Regions from separate parts of the Priestia megaterium genome, predicted to be linked through region 1. Evidence: riboswitches for the same ligand, from Rfam matches in the RefSeq annotation. Region 1 holds a riboswitch; each other region holds the start of a gene.

What was found. Region 1 has a riboswitch for thiamine pyrophosphate ahead of CEQ83_RS02765 (thiamine phosphate synthase). Riboswitches for the same ligand answer to the same signal wherever they lie in the genome.
Region 2: it holds a riboswitch for thiamine pyrophosphate, as region 1 does, so the genes downstream of both, thiT (energy-coupled thiamine transporter ThiT) here and CEQ83_RS02765 (thiamine phosphate synthase) in region 1, are expected to answer to the same signal.
Region 3: it holds a riboswitch for thiamine pyrophosphate, as region 1 does, so the genes downstream of both, CEQ83_RS04475 (acetylornithine deacetylase) here and CEQ83_RS02765 (thiamine phosphate synthase) in region 1, are expected to answer to the same signal.

The regions. Positions count from the first base shown of each region.
Region 1 covers NZ_CP023317.1:520,813-525,033, forward strand. Annotated here, with positions in the region: gene CEQ83_RS02750 (fluoride efflux transporter FluC) at 205-603, shown strand; gene crcB (fluoride efflux transporter CrcB) at 604-990, shown strand; gene CEQ83_RS02760 (hypothetical protein) at 1,042-1,257, shown strand; TPP riboswitch at 1,416-1,517, shown strand; gene CEQ83_RS02765 (thiamine phosphate synthase) at 1,639-2,262, shown strand; gene thiO (glycine oxidase ThiO) at 2,246-3,373, shown strand; gene thiS (sulfur carrier protein ThiS) at 3,370-3,573, shown strand; gene CEQ83_RS02780 (thiazole synthase) at 3,579-4,221, shown strand, end outside.
Region 2 covers NZ_CP023317.1:2,484,523-2,488,743, reverse strand. Annotated here, with positions in the region: gene CEQ83_RS12455 (amino acid permease) at 434-1,873, opposite strand; lysine riboswitch at 1,976-2,160, opposite strand; TPP riboswitch at 2,335-2,435, shown strand; gene thiT (energy-coupled thiamine transporter ThiT) at 2,468-3,076, shown strand; gene CEQ83_RS12445 (ethanolamine ammonia-lyase reactivating factor EutA) at 3,233-4,221, shown strand, end outside.
Region 3 covers NZ_CP023317.1:867,895-872,115, forward strand. Annotated here, with positions in the region: gene CEQ83_RS04470 (MFS transporter) at 102-1,400, shown strand; TPP riboswitch at 1,580-1,682, shown strand; gene CEQ83_RS04475 (acetylornithine deacetylase) at 1,798-3,075, shown strand; gene tenA (thiaminase II) at 3,081-3,752, shown strand; gene CEQ83_RS04485 (ABC transporter ATP-binding protein) at 3,745-4,221, shown strand, end outside.

The sequences.
Region 1 (4,221 bases):
TCATAAGGATACAGAAAGATTTTAAAATTTGGATTAAGTGGATTTTTAAGGGATATTTGAGGAGTAAAAAGGAAGTTTCATGCGACGATTTTCTCTTTCATTTTTTCATGACTTTTGGTGCAATAAACATATAGTTAAATGTTAAGGTAGAAATAAATTCCTTATGGTACACTTAAAGAAGAATTTATGAAACGGAGCGATATGATGAAAGCCATAAACTTAATCTCAATTGCCTTTGGTGCTATCGCTGGTACATATGCGCGTTATTTGCTAAATCTTTCCTTATTATATACGGGCTATCCAATAGGAACGGTAATTGAAAACCTATTAGGAAGCTTCATACTAGGCCTATTAACAGGATTTTTTGCGTGGAAAAAGCCAAAAGAATGGATAAAGCTTGGACTAGGAGTTGGCGTGTGCGGCGGTTTTACAACGTATTCAACCTTTGCAGGAGACGTCATTTCTCTCACTCAGCACCATTTATTTTGGGGAGCCATTTATGTCATTGTCTCTTTAGTAGGTGGAATCCTTCTTGCTTTAGCAGGCTATCTATGCGGTGAAGCGGCAGGGAAAAATTTAGTGAAAGTACATGAGGTGAAGTAAATGAGCATAGTGAGCTTGGCACTTGGCGGGGCAGCTGGAGGAATATGCCGTTATCTTTTGGGTTTAAAAGTTACAAAAACAGTTTCAAACCCTCCTTTTCCAGTCTCAATGCTGTTTGTAAACTTGCTCGGTGCGTTTGGGCTTGGTCTTTTTTACGGTAGTTATTATGGAAAGGTTCCGAGTCATGCTTATGATGATTCAATATTTTTAATGATTGGCATTGGGTTTTTTGGTGCCTTTACCACTTTTTCAACGTTTAGTGTGGAAACCGTACAGTTAATTCGGGAAAAATCTTATCGGAAAATGTTGGCGTACGTGGGGATTTCAGCATTTGGAACAGTTGGTTTATTTACAGTCGGTTTACTGGCAGGAACGTTTTTATTATAAGTAAAGAGAACGTTTCTAGTAGGGAAAAACAAAAAGACGGAGAAGTAGAGAATGGATAGAAAAGCAGAAGTTTGGAAATACATTTTGTTGATTGTAGCTGTTGCAGGTCAGATCATTGGTTTTTTATTTTTATTTATAAATGTTGTGGCGGCATTTATTTTTTACGGTTTTTATATTCTAACTTTTATTATGTTACTCCTGCTGTTTATATGGGATCGGAAAAAGGAAAAAGACAAAGAAGAATTTGACGACTATACCGATTACTAACTATATAAAAAGCAGAATGATTCGGTGCGCCGGGCCTCTTAGTAAAGAAGCTTAAAAGATACATCTATAAAAGGAAGAGAGCCGTAAGAGCATAAAGAGATATTGTATTTACATCTAGTTGTGTTATAATTTTAAGTGCAAAAACAAAATCAATAAATAGCAATCACTAGGGGAGCTTTTTGAAGCTGAGACGGATGTATTTCGGACCCTTTGAACCTGATCTGGTTTGGACCAGCGTAGGGAAGTGGCGATCATGTTTACATAACGATGCATGCTAACCACTCTACGTTGTAGAGTGGTTTTTTGTATGTAATAAAGCCCTCTGCACAAGATGAAGTGATTGAAATTTCTCTTTATTCTGAGTGGAAAGGTTTCGATCATGTGGATATTCCTAAATTTCATGTCATTACAACAGATAAGCAGCCAATCGAAGAGCTTCAAAAAATTTTAACGGCTATCGCGCCTTTTGCGGGCGCCATTCATATTAGAGAAAAAAAGAAAACGGCAAAGCAGATTCAATGTTTACTAGAAAGCCTACCATTTTGTCGCTCTAAAATTATTGTGAATGACCGAGTTGATGTAGCGCATGCTTTAAAAGCAAAAGGTGTACAGCTTGCCTATCATAGTTTAGACGTTTCGTTTGTTATAGACGCATTTCCTTCTCTTATTGTTGGAAAGTCAGTTCACTCTGTGGAAGAGGCTTTAGAAGCTGAAAAAGATGGTGCTCACTACATTTTATACGGACATATTTATTCAACACATTCAAAAAAAGAATTAAAAAGTCGAGGGATAGCGGCACTAAAAGAAGTAGTAGACGCTGTGCAGATACCGGTTATTGCCATTGGAGGAATTACACCTGTAAATGCCAAAGAGGTACTTCAAACAGGAGCACACGGTATAGCCGTGATGTCTGGTGTCATGCTTGCGCAAGATCCCCTGAAAGCGATTAAACAATATTCTCATATATGGACATCTGGAGGTGGAGAAAATGAAGCAGCATTATGATGTACTGTTAATCGGAGGAGGTATAATCAGCTCTTCTATCGCTTATCATTTGTCAAAACAAGGAGCGTCAGTAGCTATTCTTGAACGCAATCAAGTTGGTTGTGAAGCTTCAAGTGCAGCCGCTGGTATTTTAGGTGCTCAAGCTGAAATTGATGAAGAAGGTCCTCTTTTAGACCTTGCTATTAAGAGCAGAAGCATGTTTCCTGAACTGGTGAAGGAACTAAAAGAAAAAACGGCTATCGACGTAGAGCTCATTCAAAAAGGCTTATTAAAAGTCGCTGTAACAGAAGAAGATGCACACGTATTAAAGAAAAAAGCCGCTCAGCACCACCGGTGGGACAAAGATGTAAGATGGATCGATGTAAAAGAAGCGCGTTTGTTAGAACCCGGGCTCTCTCCAGACATATACGGAGCCATTACAATACCGGGAGACGGCCAGCTAGCTCCGGCTAAGTTAACACAAGCTCTTGCTCATGGAGCCTTGTATCACGGAGCAGATGTATTCGAATACTGTGACGTTCACTCTCTGATTATGGAAAATGAAACAGTAAAAGGGGTACAGACGTCCAAAGGCTCTTTTTATGGAGAAAAAGTAGTGATTGCAGCAGGCTCATGGGCTAAACGCTTTATTTCTTCTGAACATTTAGGCGAGGTGTTTCCTGTAAAAGGAGAGTGTATTGCTCTGCAAAGTTATAAGCCCCTGCTTTCTAAAACGATTTTTTTAGATGAAGGTTTTTACTTAGTCCCTAAGACTGGTGGAAGAATCGTAATCGGGGCAACTAAGCTGCAGCATGATTTTACTAAGACCGTTTCTGCACAAGGTATTCAATTTTTGCTGAATAAAGCTTCTGCGCTTCTGCCGGCCATTAAAGAAGCCACATTTGAAAAAGCATGGGCTGGTCTTCGTCCACAAACAAATGATGGCTGGCCTTATTTAGGAGAGCACCCTGAAATAGCGAATCTGCACATGGCTTTTGGCCACTACCGAAACGGTATTTTATTAAGCGCTGCAACTGGAAAAATTATGGCTGATGCTTTGTTAGGGAAAAAGCCAAATCATTCATTCTTTACATCATTTCAGCTAACGAGAGCAATGGAGGGAGTTCATTGAATCTAATTATTAACGGTAAGACCGTCACTGTCGGAGATGAAATTGAAACGGTCGAGCACTTGCTGCAGGCTCAGAGTCTGCATGAGCGAGTTGTAATTGTTGAATTAAACAAGAATATTTTGCAAAAAGAAGAACATAGCGATGCATGCTTAAAAGATGGAGATACATTAGAAGTTGTTTCATTTGTTGGAGGAGGATGAAGAGTATGTTAAAAATTGGACAATATACATTTAATTCACGTTTATTATTAGGAACAGGGAAATTTCCGGACTTTACGACTCAGCGTCAAGCGGTAGAAGAGTCGGAAACAGAAATTTTAACATTTGCTGTTAGACGAATGGATATTTTTGATCAAAATCAGCCTAATTTATTAGAAGCACTTGATGTGAAGCGTTTCACTCTTTTGCCTAACACTGCTGGAGCAAAAAATGCAGAAGAGGCCGTACGTATTGCTAAATTAGCAAAGGCTTCTGGACTTTGTGACATGGTGAAAGTAGAAGTAATTGGATGTGATAAGACGCTGCTTCCTGATCCAGTTGAAACATTAAAAGCTAGTGAAGAACTGTTAAAAGAGGGCTTTACCGTTTTACCTTACACATCAGATGATGTTTTACTTGCGCGTCGTTTAGAGGAGTTAGGCGTACATGCCATTATGCCAGGAGCGTCGCCTATCGGTTCAGGTCAAGGTATTATTAATCCGTTGAACATGCGTTTTATCATTGAACAATCAACCGTTCCAGTAATTGTAGATGCAGGTATTGGAACGGCTTCAGACGCAGCTCAAGCTATGGAGCTAGGAGCAGATGGTGTGTTATTAAATACAGCTGTTTCAGGAGCAAAAGATCCTG
Region 2 (4,221 bases), 2.0 Mb from region 1:
ATAAGTCATTTTATTATTTTAATACGAAAGGTGTTAGCTATCATGAATACAGCATATAAGAGCTATTCCAAAAAGATGGTCCAAAAAAGAACTGCATATCCAGCTGAATAGAATCAAACACAATTCTGAACTATCTACTATAACAGCAGATCCGCTTTTTCACCTGTTACAATGTACTCGTTCGGGCCTTCAAACTAAGCAAGAAATCATAGACTACATCCAAACCATTCCTAATCACCAACTTCCATCTTTTGCAACTCGTTTAAGCAGGTTAATTCAGCGTATTTATTATATCGAAGCTGCTGATTACTATAACCGTCCCCTCAAAGGTTATATGCTTGTTATGAAAAACCAACCCGCTTATATATCTCTTCATTTTGCCGATCAGCTCATATAAAAAAAGCTCTCTATTCTTTTGAATAGAGAGCTTTTTTTATTCGTATTTTTTCACTGTTACTTGACATTCTTTTAACGGGATAAGCTTCGACTTTTTCGTCCATTTGTATCCTAACCAAACAATTAAGAATAAAGGAAGTCCGATATAAGAAACAAGTACACCGTACCAGTCAATCGAGTCACCCATAAACGCCGAATAGTTTTGGCCTAAAATAACAACGGCACATAAAATAAAGGCAAAGATAGGGCCAAATGGGAAAAGTTTTGCATGATATGGAAGTTCACTCAAATCATGACCTTGAGCAACAAATGCTCTTCTAAAACGATAGTGGCTGATCGCAATTCCTAACCAAGCAATAAAACCAGACATACCAGAAGCATTAAGTAACCACGTATATACCGCACCGTCTCCAAAAAATGAAGCACCAAATGCAAGTGTACCGACAAGTGCCGTTGCGATTAAGGCATTAACTGGAACGCCTCGTTTATTCACTTTTGCTAAGAACCTTGGTGCTTTTCCATCTTTCGCTAAGTTCCACAGCATACGCGTAGAAGCATACATACCTGAGTTACCAGCAGATAAAACAGCTGTTAAAATAACGGCATTAATCGCTGATGCTGCAAACGCCAGACCTGCTCGTTCGAATATTAAAGTAAACGGACTTACTCTCACGTCATCACTTGCTAATGAATTCGCTGTGTATGGAATAAGCATTCCAATAACAAAAATAGCTAAAATATAAAATAACAAGATGCGCCAGAAGACTTGTTTAACTGCGCGAGGAACCGTTTTTTCCGGATCTTCACTTTCTCCAGCTGCGACTCCAAGCAACTCTGTTCCTTGGAATGAAAAACCAGCTGCCATAAATATACCTAGTACAGTGAAGAATCCACCGTGAATCGGTCCATCACCAAGCGTGAAGTTTTTGAAACCTGGTGCTTCATTGTTAAAGATACCAAAAATCATCATAATACCAATAACTAAAAAGATAATAACCGTTACTACTTTAATTAACGAAAACCAAAATTCAGATTCACCAAATCCTTTTACAGAAAGGTAGTTAAGCCCAAACATAATTAATAAAAACAGGGCACTCCATAAAATAGAAGAAGAGTTCGGGAACCAAAATTTCATAATAAGGGCTCCAGCGGATAATTCAGCTGCAATCGTAATAGCCCAGTTATACCAGTAGTTCCAGCCGAGAGCGAAACCAAAGGATGGATCTACAAAACGAGACGCATACGTACTAAATGAACCAGCTTCAGGCATATAAGCTGCGAGCTCTGCTAGGCTGGTCATCAAAAAGTAAACCATTACGCCAATAATAGCGTAAGCTAAAAGCGCTCCCCCAGGTCCTGCTGTGTGAATTGCTCCACCACTTGCTAGGAATAAGCCGGTTCCGATGGCTCCTCCTAATGAAATCATCGTTAAGTGGCGAGATTTCAACCCACGTTTTAATTCTTGCTGCTCTTGCATAGATAAATACTCCTTTCGAATGTACGGAAAGAGACGGGATAACATAAAAAAAGCCCGCAGTATATGTGCGCGCTTTTAAATCTGAAAACCGCGTCAACCTTCCGTGAAGATAGCTCTTCACATCACTCGCATGATGTGACAGTTCTGTTCCTGTTCGGAGACAGCCCCAGCTTAAATCAACCGAGAAGTGATTTAAACTTCGGCAATTTTTCCTTTCAAGCAACATCCTCAATGTTCTCTGCATTTCCGTTACTTTACTATTAAAAACTGCGACCTCTACCTCATCGATTAGGATGAGGGTTTTTTATATTCAATTGACATAAAAGAAGTATAACAAATACTAAAACGATTGTCATTATAAAAAATAGATTCAGAAAATAGAAACATCTTTGAAATCTCTCGAATCTATTTTGTTACGTATGGTATAATAAACATTGTCTTTATACTACATAAATATCCAAACGTACCACAGGGGGAGCCGCCGTGCTGAGAGTGAACGAAATGTTCAGACCCTTAGAACCTGTTAGTTAACGCTAGCGTAGGAATGTGGGAATAGTAGCATATAGTTGCTTACTCCTGTGTAAACCGTTTGATATGAATGATTCAAAAACAGGAGTGAGAAACGTGAATAAAGCATTACCTTTACAGGCTAAAATTGAAATAGCTATTTTTGCAGCATTGGCACTTCTACTTGACCTTTTGCCTTCCATTAAGATTGCAACGGCTGTAAGTATTTCGTTCTCCATGGTGCCCATTTTTATTATGTGCTTTCGCTGGGGAGTAAAAGGCGGGGCTCTATCTGGTCTATTATGGGGGCTTTTGCAGTTAGCGACAGGAACGGCTTATATTTTAACAGCGCTACAAACATTTATTGAATATATTGTGGCTTTTGCTTTTATAGGTTTTGGAGGTATTTTTTCACAATCTATTAAAACAAATTTAGCTACCAATAACAGATCAAAAGCTTTTGTTTTGATTGTTTTATCCCTTATTATCGGAAGCTTCGCACGTTATTTCTGGCACTTTATTGCTGGTATTATTTTCTGGGGATCGTACGCACCAAAAGGTATGTCCGCTCTGTGGTATTCTTTTTCAATGAACGGTGTTTCAATGGTAGGGTCACTAATAGCCTGCTTAGTCATTCTTTCATTGTTAATTCCATCGGCATCAAGAATGATTGTAACTAAATCACATTCATCATAAGAAAAAAGACTAAATCTACCAAGATTTAGTCTTTTTTTTCATTTGTCACCTTTGTTTACACAAAAGTGTGTCAGGTTTGATAACATAGTTAGTGAAATATTCAAAAAACTGTTTTATGATAGTCAACATATTCAAACGAGATAAGGGATTGATAGCATGCTACAGAAATGGATCACGAGCATAGGTTTAGATATTGGAACAAGCACAACAAAACTGATTGTAAGCAAGCTGTTAATAGCAAATCAACAAAATCAGTTTACGCTGCCAGGCTGTCAAATTATTGATCGTCGCGTAACGTATGCAAGTTCTATCTATACCACACCTATGGTAAACGAGGTTGAAATCGATGTTCAACGATTAACGGTACTACTAGAACAAGAGTACAAGAATGCAGAAATCTCCTTAGATCAAGTGGAGGCGGGCGCTGTGATCATCACAGGAGAAACTGCTAGAAAGCAAAATGCAGAGAGTATCGTTCACTATCTAGCCGAACATGCTGGAGATTTCGTTGTTGCAACAGCCGGTGCTGATTTGGAAGGAATATTGGCGGCAAAAGGATCAGGAGCAATCCAACATTCCGCTGAAACAAATGCAGTAATTGCCAATATTGATGTAGGAGGAGGCACTGCTAACATCGCCTTATGTCAAAATGGAAAAGTGATAGAAACATTTACCCTGCATGTAGGCGGGAGATTAATTCGGCTGAATTCAGACGGTTTTGTAACCTACATTTCACCTTATTTAACTGAATTTTTAAAAAATAATTCTTTAATACTGCGAGAAGGTGAAAAAGCAACATTTGAAAAACTCTCGTCTATCTGTCAATTACTAGCTGAAGAAACCGTGAATTATGTAAAAGCGCTGAAGCAAAATTCCACGCTGCTCGTTTCTCCTCATACAAGATCTTCTATCCAACCAGAAACAATCATGATTTCAGGAGGAGTAGGGGCAATGATGGAGAAGCAGAAGCCAAAAACAGTGAGGAAAGTCGCTGTACATGGAGACATTGGTCCTCTGCTAGCGTATCAGTTTCAATCCATACACGTATCTCAAGCCGCTGAAACAACGCGCGCTACTGTCATTGGGGCCGGCATGCAAAATACAGAAGTTAGCGGATCAACCGTATACATTAAATCAAAGCGGCT
Region 3 (4,221 bases), 350 kb from region 1:
CATGTTCTGAATAAACTCATGCATTTCTAGTGAACAGGGCTGTTTGATAATAAGCAAACAGCTCATTCACTATAACGATTAAGGTTATGGAGGGATATTCTATGGCGGTTACATCTAAATTAAATGAAAGCGTTAACAAAGATTTAGGTCCTGTAAAGCAAGATGTAAAAAAGACGAATATACGCTGGTGGCTTATTATTGTATTGCTAATTGGAGCAGTTGTTAACTATTTAGACCGCTCTAATTTAAGCATCGCTAATACCACGATTGCCAAAGAGTTTGGGCTGTCTTCTACACAAATGGGTCTTTTGCTTTCAGCTTTTCTCTGGCCATATGCCTTAGCAAATCTACCAGCAGGCTGGCTGGTTGACAAATACGGGCCGAAAAAAATGTTTGCATGGGCATCAGGCCTATGGTCTGTGGCAACGGTAGCAAGTGCATTTACTAACACGTATTCTGCTCTTTATGCCATGAGAATGCTTCTTGGTGTATCGGAGTCTCCTTTTTTTACTTCAGGAATTAAAGTGACGGAAAGATGGTTTAAAAAAGAAGAGCGCGGCCTTCCTACTTCGATTATTAATACAGGGTCTCAAATTGCTAATGCGATTGCTCCGCCACTTCTAACGGTACTGCTTTTAACAATGAGTTGGAGAGGAATGTTTGTTGTTATAGGAGCAGCAGGCTTTATTGTGATGTTTGTTTGGCTAAAGATATACCGAGATCCGGATTATGTTGCCAATAAAGTGAAAGCTGTCCCTAAAGAAGAAATAAAAATCAGTCATACCTCACAAGCAAAATGGTCACAGCTGTTTAAATATAAAAGCACATGGTTTATGATTATCGGGAATTTCGGAATTATGTTTACGATATGGGTTTATTTAACTTGGCTTCCTAGCTACTTAGAAACAGAGCGCGGTTTTAGCCTAAAACAAACGGGCTGGATTGCTGCTATTCCGTTTCTAGCAGGAATCATAGGAGTGTTGCTTGGTGGTGTAATTTCAGATAGATTTATTCGAAAAGGAATTAATGCAGTAACGGCAAGAAAAATACCAATTGTAGGCGGGGCAATCTTAGCCGCAGCATCGGTAGCACCCGTTCCTTTTATTGATAATGCAGCCTTAAGTATTGTCTTATTGTCGATTGGCTACTTCGCGTCACAGCTGCCATCAGGCGTCATTTGGACTCTAGCGGCGGATATTGCACCAAAGGAACAAGTTGCTTCACTCGGCGCTATTCAGAACTTCGGTGGATTTCTAGGAGCGGCAATGGCTCCTATCGTAACAGGGTTTATATTAGATGCAACGGGAACTTTTACGGCGGTTTTCCTGTTAGGAGCAGGACTGCTTTTAATTGGTGCTATTAGTTATGGCGTATTTTTAAAGAAGCCAATAGCTAACTAGTAATGTCACAAAAACAAAGAGCACACACTGCATGAAAAAGGTGTGTGCTTTTTCTTTTACTACTAAAAAGGAAACTATTTTCATTACCATATCATGAACCTTTCTATTGAATAAAACGCTTTACTATGATAAAACTATTACAGGTAAACATATGATAATAGATTAATTTCATAGAGATACAACACCACTAGGGGTGCTTTCGAAGCTGAGAGAGACGATAAGTCTTAACCCTTATAACCTGAACTAGGTAATACTAGCGTAGGAAAGAGGTATTGTAATGGATGTTTTGTATGGGATTTCCTTACGAACTCGTTATAATAATTTTGTGTACATAAACAAAAACACTTCTTTCCTGCGAAAGAAGTGTTTTTTTTATGCGTAAAGGAAGGTGTCATACATGAAAGAAACAATTGATTTGCTTGTCAAACAGGTAGAGGAGCGCAAAGGAGAGTTAATCCAGTTATTAACAACGCTTGTTTCGTATAAAACGCCAGCGCCTCCTGCACGAAATTCTCATGAAGCGCAGCTGTACGTAGCGGATTTTCTTAAAAACTGCGGTTTTTCCATTGATATGTGGGACTTATATTCTAACGACCCTATCGTAGTGGGAACGTTAAAAGGACAAAAATCGGCTGACTATCAAAGCTTGATTATTAACGGCCATATGGATGTTGCTGAGGTACAAGAAAATGAAAATTGGGAAACCAATCCGTTTGAAGCTGTTGTGAAAGACAATATGATAATTGGACGCGGAGTTGCTGATATGAAAGGCGGTTTGGCGGGAGCATTATTTGCTGTGCAGCTTTTAACAGAAGCAGGAATCGAGCTGCCAGGAGACTTGATTTTTGAATCCGTTGTAGGAGAAGAAGTAGGAGAGGCAGGTACGCTGCAATGCTGTCAGAAAGGGTATACAGCTGATTTTGCGCTTGTAGTCGATACAAGTGATTTACATATTCAAGGTCAAGGCGGAGTGATCACGGGATGGATTACGATAAAAAGCAGTAAAACCTATCATGACGGTACACGCCGAAGTATGATTCATGCTGGAGGAGGGCTGTTAGCCGCAAGCGCTATTGAAAAGATGGCAAAAGTGATCGGAGGGCTACAAGAATTGGAGCGTCACTGGGCTGTTACAAAGAGCTATCCAGGATTTTTGCCAGGGACAAATACGATTAATCCAGCAGTAATCGAAGGCGGAAGACATGCTGCTTTTATTGCAGATGAATGCAGGCTGTGGATCACCGTTCACTATTATCCTAATGAATCGTACGACCAAGTATCAAAAGAAGTGGAAGAATATATTATAGCTATTGCAAAAGCAGATCCATGGTTAAAAGATAATCTGCCAACCTTTGAATGGGGAGGCACATCAATGATTGAAGACAGAGGAGAAATCTTTCCGTCATTAGAAATTGATGAAAATCATGCAGGAGTGCAGCTGCTTGCAAATACTCATGAACAAATGGAAGGGAAAAAGCCTCCAATTGATGTGTCAACTAGCGTAACAGACGGGGGATGGCTAGCTGATGCGGGAATTCCCGCCGCTATTTACGGTCCGGGAAATTTAGCAAATGCACATGCTGTGAACGAACAATTAGATATTAATCAGCTTGTTCAATATACAAAAGTGATAGTGCAGTTCATTTATACGTGGCTGCATACGCATAAGGAGTGATCATCATGAAATTTAGTGAACGATTATACGAAAAGCTGCAGCCTATTTGGCGTCAAAATCATAATCATCCCTTCGTACAGGGGATGGGAGATGGAACGCTTGAAAAGGAGAAGTTTCGCTTCTACATGATTCAAGATTACCTTTACCTAATTGATTATGCCAAATTATTTGCGATTGGAGCCATGAAAGCTACCGATCTTCAAACGATGGGGAAATTTGCAGCTCTTTTAGATTCTACATTAAACGAAGAAATGAGTCTGCACCGTGAGTATGCCAAGAAATTTGAAATCAGCGAAAAAGAATTAGAAAAAGCGCAGCCATCTCCTACAACGCTTGCATACACGCACTATATGCTGCACGTTGGTCAAAGTGGAACATTAGCTGAATTAGTAGCCGCTCTTTTGCCTTGTATGTGGAGCTACTGGGAAATAGGAAAAGAACTTAGTGAAAAGCCTGGAGCTAACAATGAGTTTTACCGTGAGTGGATTGAAATGTACAGCTCAGAAGAATTTGGAGAACTGGCGACATGGTGTATCAATTTATTTGACTCACTTACTGAAGATAAATCAGAAGTGGAATTAGAAAAGCTTGAAGAAATTTTCTTGAATACGACGCGTTTTGAGTATATGTTCTGGGATATGGCTTATAACGAAGCGATGTGGCCAATTCATGAATAGGTCTGTGTTATCTTTTCAAAACGTCAGTTTTACGTACAAGAACGGTGATCAAGCGATTTTAAAATCATTAAACTTAGACGTGAAAGAAGGCGAGTTTGTCAGTATCGTTGGAGCGAGCGGCTCTGGGAAAAGTACGTTGTTTCGTCTCATTACAGGTCTTGAACAGCAGAGTGAAGGCGATATCGTGATTAACGGAAAGTCTTATGAAAAGCGACTAGGAAAAGTAGGCTATATGCCGCAGCAAGATTTGCTGCTTCCGTGGCGTACGATTCTAGACAATGCAGCACTGCCTCTTGAGCTTCACAATGTATCAAAAGCAAGTGCTCATAAGCAAGTGTCTCAGCTGCTTGAAGAGTTTGGCCTAAAAGGGTATGAAAACCGTTTTCCAAGTGATTTATCCGGAGGGATGAAGCAGCGCGTTTCTTTTCTTCGGACGGTATTAAGCGGTTCTAACGTACTGCTTTTAGAT